4 regions of the Pantoea alhagi genome follow, and region 1 is predicted to be linked to each of the others. Evidence: predicted binding sites of a transcription regulator. Region 1 holds the regulator's gene; each other region holds the start of a gene.

Region 1 (3,151 bases):
CGCAATACCGTTCCCGATACCGGTACTGCCCATGCGTTCGCGCGTCAGAATAGCTTCAAAAACCGTCTGATGGGGCAGGTTAAGCTGTTTGGCAGCCAGTTCACTGATGATTTCCAGTGCCCGCTTTTTGCTCTGGCAATGCACGCCGCTGCGGGTACAGTCAAGGCTAAGTACAGAGCTGAGTTCCAGTGAGAGTTCGTTGTTCATCATAGTTTCACTTGCGTGTTCACATTTACTGGCACATCACGCTACTTTACGCGTCTTGCGACGAGAACAGCAGCAAAAACTTCGCCAGCCGGCGTGAATGGAAAAACGGGGCGAAAAAGCTCGCCCCCGGTCTGTGCATGTTACCGTATCCGGCAACCTGACGGCCTGTTTTTCCTTAAGCCGCGAGGTGATTAGTGTTGTTTTAACTTATCTTTATGCTTGGTTAGCTGGCGCGCCAGCTTATCGATTAAACCATCGATCGCCGCATACATATCACTGGCTTCAGACGTTGCGTGCAGTTCGCCGCCGCTGACATGCAGCGTCGCTTCCGCTATCTGCTGCACTCTTTCTACCTTTAGCACAATATGAACCTGGGTTATCCGGTCAGAATATTGGGCCAGTTTGGCAAATTTGGTGTTCACAAACTCACGTAAAGCGGTCGTGATTTCAACGTGTTGCCCGGTAATATTGAGTTGCATAGCGTCTTCCTTCTCAGTGATGATCAAACCAATTGCTTACGCTGGTTTGATGGCGGGATGGATAAAGACTCGCGATACTTCGCGACGGTACGGCGCGCCACCATAATGCCTTGTTCAGACAACAGGGTAGTGAGCTTGCTGTCGCTCAGCGGTTTGGCGGGGTTTTCCGCCGAGATTAGCTTTTTCACCAGCGCGCGAATGGCAGTTGATGAGGCTTCGCCCCCGCCTTCGGTATTAACATGGCTGGAAAAAAAGTATTTCAGTTCAAAAATGCCGCGTGGGCTGTGCAGATATTTTTGAGTGGTAACGCGGGAAATGGTCGACTCATGCATATCAACGGCCTGGGCAATATCCGCCAGCACCATCGGGCGCATAAACTCTTCACCCTGCTCAAAAAAAGCCTGCTGTTGTTCCACAATGCAACGCGTCACTTTGAGCAGCGTATCATTACGGCTTTCCAGGCTTTTAATCAGCCATTTCGCATCCTGTAAATTGGTGCGAATAAACTGGTTATCGCTGTCGCTACGCGCCGAATTGCCCAGCGCGGCGTATTGCTGATTGATCTGCAGGCGCGGCACGCTGTCGCTGTTTAACTCAACCGTCCAGCGATTGCCTGTTTTACGCACCAGCACATCAGGGATGACATATTCCGGTTCGCGGGTGTTAACTGACTGGCCGGGTCGTGGATCCAGTGACTGAATCAGCGCCAGCGCCGTTTTCAGCACTTCTTCTTTCAAACGCGTCACGCGCATCAGACTGCGGAAATCATGGTTGGCCAGCAGATCGAGGTATTGATCGACAATCAGCTGCGCCTCGGCCAGAAAGGGCGTATCGCGCGCAAATTGTGAAAGCTGTACCAGCAGACAATCACGCAGGTTACGTGCGCCCACCCCAACCGGATCGAAACGCTGGACTCGCTTCAGAACCGCTTCAACCTCATCCAGCGCCACATCCTCGTCGCCAAGGCTGTCGCGGATATCATCCAGCGTAACGGTAAGGTAGCCGGTATCGTCAATGGCATCGACGATCGAGGTGGCAATCGCGCGGTCGGTATCGCTAAACGGCGTTAGCTCTACCTGCCACATCAGGTAATCCTGCAAGGTTTGGGTGGTTTCGCCCTGATAAACCGGTAGTTCATCATCGCGATAGTCATTGCCGGTGCCTGAGGGCGTACCGGCCGTATAGATCTCATCCCAGGTTGCATCAAGCGGCAACTCTTCCGGCATATCCTTTTGCTCAAGCGCCTCACGCGTATCAAGCGCTTCGCTTTCAGCATATTCGAGAGAATCTACTTCCTCATGGATATCGGTCTGCTCAAGCAACGGATTACTCTCCAGCGCCAGCTGTATCTCCTGTTGAAGTTCCAGCGTAGAAAGCTGCAGCAAACGGATTGCCTGCTGTAGCTGCGGAGTCATTGCAAGCTGTTGACTGAGTCTGAGTTGCAAACCTTGCTTCATATTCAGAATAAAGATTCCTGATAAAACACCGTCATAACTGACACCATATCAGAGTCTGAACTCTTCACCCAAATAGACACGTTTTACTTGCTCATCGGCCAGGATAGCTTCCGGCGTTCCGTGCGCGATTAAATGGCCCTGGCTAACGATATAAGCGCGTTCGCAGACGGCCAGCGTTTCACGGACGTTGTGGTCCGTGATCAGGACGCCAAGCCCGCTGTCGCGCAGATGCTCAATGATTTTTTTAATATCAATCACAGATATGGGATCGACGCCGGCAAAAGGCTCATCCAGCAGAATAAATTTGGGATTTGCCGCCAGCGCTCGGGCAATTTCAACACGACGGCGCTCGCCGCCTGACAGCGCCTGGCCGAGGCTATCGCGCAGATGCGCAATATGGAACTCTTCCATCAGCTCTTTGGCGCGATCTTCACGCTGCTCGGTGGTGAGATCTTCCCGTATCTGCAGCACCGCCATCAGGTTGTCATAAACGCTCAGACGACGGAAAATAGAGGCTTCCTGTGGCAGATAGCCAATCCCGCGTCGGGCGCGAGCGTGCAGCGGCAGAATACTGATATCTTCATCATCAATAACGATGCGGCCTGCATCACGCGGCACAATACCAACGACCATATAAAACGTTGTGGTTTTGCCGGCCCCGTTTGGACCGAGCAGGCCAACGATCTCGCCTGATTTAACCTGCAGGCTGACATCTTCCACCACGCGGCGGCCTTTATAGGCTTTTGCCAGATTTTCAGCGATTAGTGTTGCCATAGGGATCAGCGGCTCTTCTGTTGGCTAGTGGATGAGGAGGCGGGTTTATCCTGCAACTGCGAAGGAACCAGCACCGTGGTGACGCGTTTGTTATCGCCTTCACTCCAGGCCTGCATCTTCTGCTCTTTAACCAGATAGGTAATGCGATCGCCTTTCACGTTGCTGTCCAGCTGCTCAATATAAGCATTGCCGGTAAGCTCAACGAAATCCTTCGCCAGCTCATAGCGCATCTTT
Region 2 (3,151 bases), 630 kb from region 1:
CCATCGCCAGTTCAGTGCCGATGAGTCCGCCGCCAAGCAGCAGCACGCGTTGCGCGCCCTGCAGGCTCTCTTCACACTGCCGATACTCCTGCTGGCTGTTCAGGGTATACATCAGCTCGCTGCCGCTGACCGACGGTACCAGTGCCTCGGCTCCGGTAGCCAGCACCAGCTTGCCGTAGGCGAAGTCGCCCGCCGTGGTCTCAATGCGGTGCGTGGTAGCATCAATACGCGTTACCCGCGTATGCGGATGCAGCATGACGTTGTTCTTCTCCGCATACTCGGCGGCGGTGACGCGGGTCAGATCGTCGGCCCGCTGCGCCAGAGAGAAAACGTGGCTCAGTTCTGGCTTATGGTATTCATCGCAGCTGTCCGCCGCGATCAGGCGGATAGCTATCTCTTTATTCTGCTGACGCAGATTTTTAATTAATTGTCGGGCGGCAAAGCCGGAGCCGATAATGACAATATCTGATGACATAATCTTAGCCCTCGTACGGGTCAAAAACGTCTTTACCCATGCCGCATTCCGGGCAGAGGAAGTCGTCCGGCACGTCAGCCCAGGCAGTGCCCGGCGCAACGTCCTGAGAATCTTCGCCGGTCGCCGGGTCATATACCCACAGGCATACGCTACAGACCATCTTTTGTTCAGCATCGCCTGCGGCGGCGCTTTCCGGCGCGGCGCTAACCGGCACATCCAGCGCGGCGGCAGGTGCAGCGGCAGGCTCCGGCTGGGCAACGTTTTCCGGCAGCGGAGAGAGTGCCCACTGACGCGCAATAGTGCGGCCATGCTCACGGCACGCTTCCAGCGCTTTGCCGTCCGGACGCCATTTAGTTTTCAGGCTAAGGGACATCTCAAAGCCTGCGTCCTGTAAGCGGGTAGAGAGGCGATCCACCGCGCCGCCGCTCCAGCCGTGCGAGCCGAAGGCGCTGGCGTGTTTGTTGCGAAAGCGCAGACCGGTCATCTCTTCGACCAGACCAGCGATTTTTGGCATCATCACGTTGTTCATGGTGGAGGTGCCGACCAGCACGCCTTTTGAGCGGAACACGTTGGTCAGCACTTCGTTTTTATCGCTACGCGCCACGTTAAAGATTTTCACCGCTACGCGTGGGTCAACTTCGTTAATGCCCTGAGCAATGGCGTCGGCCATCATGCGGGTGTTGTTGGACATGGTGTCGTAGAAGATGGTGATGCGATCTTCCTGGTAATCCGCCGCCCACTTCAGATACAGCTCAACAATCTGCGTCGGGTTATCGCGCCATACCACGCCGTGAGACGTGGCGATCATGCTTACCGGCAGGTTAAAGCCAAGGATTTCATTGATTTTCGGCGTTACCAGGCGGCTGAACGGCGTCAGGATGTTGGCGTAGTAGCGCTGGCACTGCTCAAACAGCTCAGTCTGGTCTACTTCGTCATTGAACAGATGTTCATCGCAATAGTGCTGACCAAAAGCGTCGTTACTGAACAGCACCGCATCTTCGGTCATATAGGTCATCATGCTGTCCGGCCAGTGCAGCATCGGCGTTTCCACAAAGATCAGTTTTTTGCCGTTACCGATATCCAGCGAGTCGCCGGTTTTCACCACGTTAAAATTCCACTCCGGATGATGGTGATGACCATTAATTGAATCGATAGCGTTTTCGGTACAGTAGATCGGCGTATGGGGAATACGCGTCATCAGCTCGGTCAGCGCGCCCGCATGGTCTTCTTCCGCATGGTTGATGATGATGTAGTCGATTTTATCCAGATCGATTTCCTGCATCAGGTTGGTCACGAATTCACGGCTGAATTTATGATCGACGGTATCAATCAGGACGTTTTTCTCTTCTTTGATCAGATAGCTGTTGTAGCTGCTGCCTCGCAGCGTTTTATATTCGGTACCATGAAAATCACGTACTTCCCAGTCACGTTGGCCTACCCAGGTAATGTTATTTTTAACGTGAATGCTCATTTTGGTTCCTCAACAGGTTCATAAAGTTTCTTTACTTAGTGCATGCGGCGTGCCAACTTTTATTTAATTGATATTTAAGATTTTTTATTTTTATAATTGTTAAAGTGACAATTGAGGTTTATTGTGTTTTCAACAATGACATTGTGGAAAAGACAGTATGACAATCTCAGTTGAAGGCCTGGCCGCGCTGGCGGTAGAGATCCAGAACGGACTTTCCCGCTCCGATCGTTTTAGCCGGATGATCGCCAGTATTCATCACCTGCTGCGGTGCGATGCCACCGCGCTGTTGCGCTATGAGGCGCAGCATTTTCGTCCGCTGGCGACCGCCGGACTGGCACCAGATGTAATGGGGCGTCGTTTTAAAATCGAGGCGCATCCGCGTCTGGAAGCGATTGCCCGCGCCGGAGATGTGGTGCGTTTTCCGGCCGACAGCGATTTACCCGATCCCTATGATGGATTGATCCCCGATCGGCATGAGCTGCATGTGCACGCCTGCGTTGGGTTGCCGCTGTTTTCCGGTCAGGATCTGATCGGTGCGCTGACGCTGGACGGCATGAATGCCAGCCAGTTTGATGATTACAGCGATGAAGAGCTGCGGGTGGTGGCAAGCCTGGCCGGCAGCGCTCTGAACAACGCGCTGCTGCTGGAACAGCTGGAGCAGCCGGGCAACGCCTTTACGCTCAGCGCTCACCGGCAAAGCACAGGCGAAAGCAGCGAAATGATTGGCGAGTCGTTGCCCATGCAGCAGCTAAAGAAAGAAATTGCGGTGGTGGCGCCTACCGATCTTAATGTGCTGATCAGTGGTGAAACCGGTGTGGGGAAAGAGCTGGTGGCGCAGGCGCTGCATCGCCAGTCGGCGCGTGCTGCCAGCCCGCTGATTTATCTGAACTGTGCGGCGCTGCCGGAAACGGTGGCGGAAAGTGAGTTGTTCGGCCATGTGAAAGGAGCCTTTACCGGTGCGGTACACGATCGTACCGGCAAGTTCGAAATGGCCGATAACGGTACGCTGTTTCTGGATGAAATTGGTGAGCTGACGCTGACGCTACAGGCAAAATTGCTGCGGGTACTACAGTATGGCGATTTGCAGCGCGTCGGCGAAGACCGACATCTGAAGGTGGATGTGCGCATTCTGGCCGCCACTAACCGTGACCTGCGGCAGGCGGTGGCGGAGGGCAGCTTCCGCGCCGATCTGTATCATCGTCTGA
Region 3 (3,151 bases), 570 kb from region 1:
TCGTCGTAATGGCTGAAGGTAGAGTACAGCAGGCCAGTACCGGAGGTCATGGTCATGAATTCGTTACGGAAACCGATCAGACCACGGCTTGGGATCACGTAGTCAAGACGTACGCGGCCTTTGCCATCCGGATCCATGTTTTTCATGTCACCTTTACGTTCGCCCATCGCCTGCATGACCGCGCCCTGATGCTGTTCTTCGATATCCAGCGTCACGTTTTCAAACGGTTCTTGCTTGCGACCGTCAACTTCGCGGAAGATAACTTTCGGACGGGATACCGCCAGCTCAAAGCCTTCACGACGCATGTTTTCGATCAGTACGGAGAGGTGCAGCTCGCCACGACCAGAAACACGGAAAGCATCCGCATCTTCGGTCTCTTCAACGCGCAGCGCAACGTTATGTACCAGCTCTTTCTTCAGACGATCCAGGATCTGACGTGAAGTAACGTATTTACCTTCTTTACCGCAGAACGGAGAGGTGTTGACGTTAAAGAACATGGTTACGGTCGGCTCATCCACGCTCAGCGGCGGCAGCGCTTCTACGTTCTGCGTGTCGCAGATCGTATCAGAGATGTTCAGTTCGCCCAGACCGGTGATAGCGATAATGTCGCCCGCTTCAGCCAGATCGGTATCGATACGCTCCAGACCAAGGTGACCCAGCACTTTGCCGACTTTCGCGTTACGCGTTTTGCCGGTGCTGTCGATAATCGTTACCTGCTGGTTCGGTTTCACCTTACCACGCTTGATACGACCGATACCGATAACGCCCAGGTAGTTGTTGTAGTCCAGCTGAGAGATCTGCATCTGCAGCGGGCCGTCCAGGTCAACATTCGGAGCCGGAACGTGCTTAACAATCGCCTCATACAGCGGGGTCATGTCGTCAGCCATATCGCTGTGCTCAACGCCAGCAATACCCTGCAGCGCTGAAGCATAAATAATCGGGAAATCGAGCTGCTCGTCGGTGGCATCCAGGTTTACGAACAGGTCAAACACCTGATCAACAACCCAGTCAGGACGTGCGCCCGGACGGTCGATTTTGTTGATAACCACAATCGGCTTCAGGCCATGCGCAAAGGCTTTTTTGGTCACGAAACGCGTCTGCGGCATTGGGCCATCCATCGCGTCGACAACCAGCAGCACTGAATCAACCATGGACATCACGCGCTCAACTTCACCACCGAAGTCGGCGTGTCCCGGGGTATCAACGATGTTGATACGATAGTCGTTCCATTTGATGGCGGTATTTTTCGCGAGGATGGTAATCCCACGCTCTTTCTCCAAATCGTTGGAGTCCATTACACGCTCAGTTGCTTCAGTACGGGCATCAAAAGTACCAGACTGTTGCAACAGTTTATCAACCAGGGTGGTTTTCCCATGGTCAACGTGCGCAATAATGGCGATGTTACGCAAATTTTCGATCACAGCTTTGCCTCAGGCATTAGAAATAGCGCGCTATTGTACACGGATTAATCGAAGGACTGAACAGGATCACAAATATCAAAGAAAGAATGCTGCAAGGCTTGCCTTAAACACCACTTTCAGTGCAAAAAATGCACCTGATTGATCAACTGCACCATAACAGTGCCCAAACTCTACTCAATTGCACTACAATGGTGCGCGATATCCATCATGGTGCATCCCTCGTTTGACGAGAGCGCTTATAATAGCGCTTTTTAGCCAAAATAATAAAGTTGGCACAAAATTCGCTTTAATCAGTTCAAGCCAAAACGACAGTTTCCACAACGGTTGATAGCTTGTCTGAGATCTTTATCGCCTACTGTACGCTGATCTTTACGCGTCTGGCAGGGTGAAGTTCTCTTTCCACGACGACAATGACAATTACCAGGAGAGTTGAGTATGTCTGCTGAACACGTTCTCTCGATGATGAACGAACACGAAGTGAAGTTTGTTGACCTGCGTTTTACCGATACCAAAGGTAAAGAACAACATGTGACCATTCCGGCACATCAGGTTAACGCAGACTTCTTCGAAGAAGGCAAAATGTTCGATGGTTCCTCCATCGGCGGCTGGAAAGGTATTAACGAGTCAGACATGGTGCTGATGCCGGACGCGTCCACAGCAGTACTGGATCCTTTCTTCGAAGACTCCACGCTGATCATCCGTTGTGACATTCTGGAGCCTGGCACCATGCAGGGCTACGATCGCGACCCACGTTCAATCGCCAAGCGCGCTGAAGATTTCCTGCGCTCTTCCGGCATTGCCGATACCGTACTGTTTGGCCCTGAACCTGAGTTCTTCCTGTTCGACGATATCCGCTTTGGCAGCAGCACATCCGGTTCTCACGTTGCTATCGATGATATCGAAGCGGCCTGGAACACCGGCAAAGAATATGAAGGCGGCAACAAAGGTCACCGTCCGGGTCTGAAAGGCGGCTATTTCCCGGTACCGCCGGTTGACTCCGCACAGGACATCCGTTCTGCCATGTGTCTGACCATGGAGCAGATGGGCCTGGTTGTTGAAGCACACCACCATGAAGTGGCCACCGCAGGTCAGAACGAAGTGGCAACCCGCTTCAATACCATGGTGAAAAAAGCCGACGAAATTCAGATCTACAAATATGTCGTGCATAACGTGGCGCACGCCTACGGCAAAACCGCGACCTTTATGCCGAAGCCGATGTTTGGCGATAACGGTTCTGGCATGCACTGCCATATGTCCCTGTCAAAAGGCGGCACAAACCTGTTCGCAGGCGATAAATACGGCGGCCTGTCTGAAATGGCGCTGTTCTATATCGGCGGCGTAATCAAACACGCGAAAGCCATTAATGCCCTGGCTAACCCAACCACCAACTCCTATAAGCGTCTGGTTCCGGGTTACGAAGCGCCGGTTATGCTGGCCTACTCAGCGCGTAACCGCTCAGCATCTATCCGTATTCCGGTGGTCGCCAGCCCGAAAGCACGCCGTATCGAAGCTCGCTTCCCGGATCCGGCAGCTAACCCGTACCTGGCGTTCGCTGCGCTGCTGATGGCAGGCCTGGACGGTATCATCAACAAGATCCATCCTGGCGACGCCATGGATAAAAACCTGTATGACCTGCCGCCGGAAGAAGAAGCTGAAATTCCAAAAGTGGCCGGTTCGCTGGAAGAAGCGCTGAACGCGCTGAACGAAGACCGCGAGTTCCTGACCCGTGG
Region 4 (3,151 bases), 510 kb from region 1:
CAATTTTCGCTTTCAGCGCCGGTTCGCCTTTTTTCAGGCCGATATAGCAGGGCGAATCTTTCAGCATAAACTGCGCCACCGGCGCTTTGTCGGCGTTCTGACGCGCAATAGCGGCCACGACCAGATTGCCGGTGGCAACATACTGCACCTGCCCGGAGAGATATGCAGAGAGCGTGGTGTTGTTATCCTCGTAGCGTTTTACCGTGGCATCTTTTGGTGCCACGTCGCTCAACACCATATCCTCTACCGCGCCGCGCGTGACGCCAATGCTTTTGCCGCTAAGCGCCGCCGCACCGCTTAGCGCAGGCTCGCTTTTCGGCCCGAATACGCCAAGAAAGAAAGGCGCGTAAGCGCGGCTGAAGTCGATGGCTTTGGCGCGCTCAGGGTTTTTACCAAGACTGGAGATCACCAGATCGACCTTATCAGTTTGCAGATAGGGCACGCGGTTGGCGCTGGTTACTGGCACCAGCTGCAACTTTAGTTTCATCTGGCTGGCGAGATATTTCGCCATATCGATATCATATCCCTGCGGTTGCAGATCGGTACCGACCGAACCAAACGGCGGGAAATCCTGCGGCACCGCTACGCGCAGCACGCCGCGCTGCTCGATGGCCTGTAGCCCGTCGGCCAACGCGCTGCCCAGTTGGGTGAACATCAATGCCGCGCCCATCATGATCATGGATAATTTTTTCATATCTGTTTTGCCCCGGAGTGAAATATTGCAACAAAAGATTCGTCACAAAACTTTCTGCAACTAATGTGCCAGGTGCAGAACAGAGGAATGAAGGAGGTAAAAAGCGTAAAACGGCCCGTTTATCAGGCCGTCATCAAAAGAAGAAGAGAAAGAAAAAGAGTGTGCTGTAAAGGCGCAAAGCACCAAAATGGTGCCCCATTAACGCTGTTCCAGCTCATCCAGCTGCTGGTAAAGATCGGCAATAGCGTGAATACGCTGACGTCCCTGCGCCAGCCCTTCATGCAGTAACGCATTGGCCAACAGGTTAACCAGACTCATGGCGGCGGAGTAGCTGTCGAAGGCGGAAACGCTGTCAAGCGGGGTACAAAGCGGCCAGCGTGCCAGTGGAATAATCGACTGCGCCTGCGGCTCGCAAAGCAATACCACCGGCACCGCCTGCTGCTGGAGCTGGAGCAGTAAAGATTTCATAATGCGTGGACGCCGCCGGAAAGCGACGGCAATCACCAGATCGTCCGCACTGATATCCACCAGCTCTTCACCAAGCGTCTGTCCGGGCTGCGGCAAAATATGTACCTGCGTACGCGCCTGTAACAGCTGCTGACGCAGATGCAGCGCCACCGGCCAGCCGTTGCGCATTCCGATAATAAAGATACGTCGCGCCTGCCCCAGCGCCGCAATAATCTCGCTAAAGCACTGCGGATCGATACTGTTGACCCACTGCGTCAGATTAGCGATCTCCTGCTTATAGTGACGCGACAGCAGCGTGTTGCCCTGCACCGCATCGCGATTATCGGTAAGCGGCATGCCGCTCTGGCGCAGAGTCCGCAGCTCATCGCGCATATCTTTGTATTTCTCATAGCCGAGCCGCCGGAACAGACGGCTGACGGTCGCTTTCGAGACTCCGCTCAGGCGTGCCAGTTCGGCGCTGTTATAGCTGATTAAATCGTCGAAATGGTCAAAAACAAAATCGGCAATGCGCTGCTCCTGCGGCGAAAGCTGACCGTAATGTTGTCGGAGCCGTTCATCAAGCTGCTTCATAAAGTTCCCTGTAACTTTTGTTTCAGCTGAACATAGCATAAATCGATCCACTCTCTGCCCTGCCAAACCTGGAACAGCTCTTGCTTAACCTTTTTGTCTGAAGCAAATAAGGATACGCAATGATCCAAAGTAATATGGCGCCTCAGGGAATGGTGGTCACGCCGCATCATCTTGCCAGCGAAAGCGCACTGGCGGTGCTGCGCGAAGGCGGTAACGCGATCGAAGCGATGGTCGCCGCCGCCGCGACGATTGCGGTGGTCTATCCGCATATGAACGGTCTGGGCGGTGACGGCTTCTGGCTGATTGTGCCGCCGCAGGGCGATCCCATCGCTATTGACGCCAGCGGTGCTGCCGGTTCGCTGGCCCATCCCGACTTTTATCAGGGGCTGCCACATATTCCTCATCGTGGCCCCAAAGCGGCATTGACCGTGGCAGGCACCGTGAGCGGCTGGTCGGAAGCGCTTACGCTTGCGCAGGAATATGGCGGCGCTTCGCTGCCGCTGCCACGCCTGTTGCGCGATGCGATTCGCTATGCCGCCGACGGCATTCCGGTAACCGCCTCCCAGGCTACAGCCACCCACGCCAAACAGCAGGAGCTGGCCTGTCAGCCCGGCTTCGCCGCCACTTTTATGCCCGCTGGTGCACCGCCGCGTCCCGGTAGCCGCTTTACCCAACCGGCGCTGGCCGGGACGCTGTCAGAACTGTGTGAAAACGGGCTGGATAGCTTTTATCGCGGCCCGCTGGCGCATCGACTGGCGCAGGGTATGAAACAGCTGGAAATGCCGATCATGCTGGAAGATTTACAGCGCCATCGGGCAAAGCGCCGCAGGCCGCTGCACCTGACCCATCAGCACGGTGATATTTACAACATGGCACCGCCAACTCAGGGGCTGGTTTCGCTGGCGATCCTCGGCATTACCGACTGCCTGAACATGGCGGAAGCCGATGAGGTGCAGACAATTCATTGTATTGTCGAGGCAACAAAACAGGCTTTTGCCCTGCGTGATCGCTATATCACTGACCCGTTGCATATGCGTGAAGAGATGCAGCAGCTGCTGGAAAGTGGTCTGCTGGCGACCCGCGCACAACAAATCGATCCGCAGCGAGCAGCGCCCTGGGGAAGCGGACGCGGGCCTGGCGATACCGTCTGGATGGGCGTGATGGACAGCAGCGGCCTGGCGGTCTCCTTTATACAGAGTATTTATCATGAGTTTGGCAGCGGCGTAGTGCTGCCGGATACCGGCATCGTCTGGCAGAACCGTGGCGCGGCATTCAGCCTGGATCCACACCATTTGCTGTCGCTACTGCCCGGCAAACAGCCGTTTCATACGCTTAACCCCGCCGCTGCCCGCCTGAAAGATGGACGCATAATGGTGTACGGTTCGATGGGCGGCGACGGCCAGCCGCAAACCCAGGCAG

Evidence for each region. Region 1 encodes sigma-54, which starts transcription at its own class of promoters, with help from an activator protein. Its sites were predicted from a motif close to GTTGGCACANNTTTCGCTNT; they were not measured.
Region 2: a site for sigma-54 is predicted at 1,984-2,003, ahead of norV (anaerobic nitric oxide reductase flavorubredoxin). Genes of this name have one in related genera too.
Region 3: a site for sigma-54 is predicted at 1,690-1,709, ahead of glnA (glutamate--ammonia ligase). Genes of this name have one in related genera too.
Region 4: a site for sigma-54 is predicted at 1,800-1,819, ahead of B1H58_RS02790 (gamma-glutamyltransferase family protein). Genes of this name have one in related genera too.

Annotation. Positions count from the first base shown of each region.
Region 1 covers NZ_CP019706.1:1,100,002-1,103,152, reverse strand. Annotated here, with positions in the region: gene ptsN (PTS IIA-like nitrogen regulatory protein PtsN) at 1-207, opposite strand, end outside; gene hpf (ribosome hibernation promoting factor) at 399-686, opposite strand; gene rpoN (RNA polymerase factor sigma-54) at 710-2,143, opposite strand; gene lptB (LPS export ABC transporter ATP-binding protein) at 2,192-2,917, opposite strand; gene lptA (lipopolysaccharide ABC transporter substrate-binding protein LptA) at 2,923-3,151, opposite strand, start outside.
Region 2 covers NZ_CP019706.1:470,168-473,318, reverse strand. Annotated here, with positions in the region: gene norW (NADH:flavorubredoxin reductase NorW) at 1-475, opposite strand, end outside; gene norV (anaerobic nitric oxide reductase flavorubredoxin) at 480-1,946, opposite strand; gene norR (nitric oxide reductase transcriptional regulator NorR) at 2,104-3,151, shown strand, end outside.
Region 3 covers NZ_CP019706.1:1,674,958-1,678,108, reverse strand. Annotated here, with positions in the region: gene typA (ribosome-dependent GTPase TypA) at 1-1,421, opposite strand, end outside; gene glnA (glutamate--ammonia ligase) at 1,857-3,151, shown strand, end outside.
Region 4 covers NZ_CP019706.1:590,153-593,303, forward strand. Annotated here, with positions in the region: gene B1H58_RS02780 (transporter substrate-binding domain-containing protein) at 1-694, opposite strand, end outside; gene hpxU (MurR/RpiR family transcriptional regulator HpxU) at 893-1,732, opposite strand; gene B1H58_RS02790 (gamma-glutamyltransferase family protein) at 1,852-3,151, shown strand, end outside.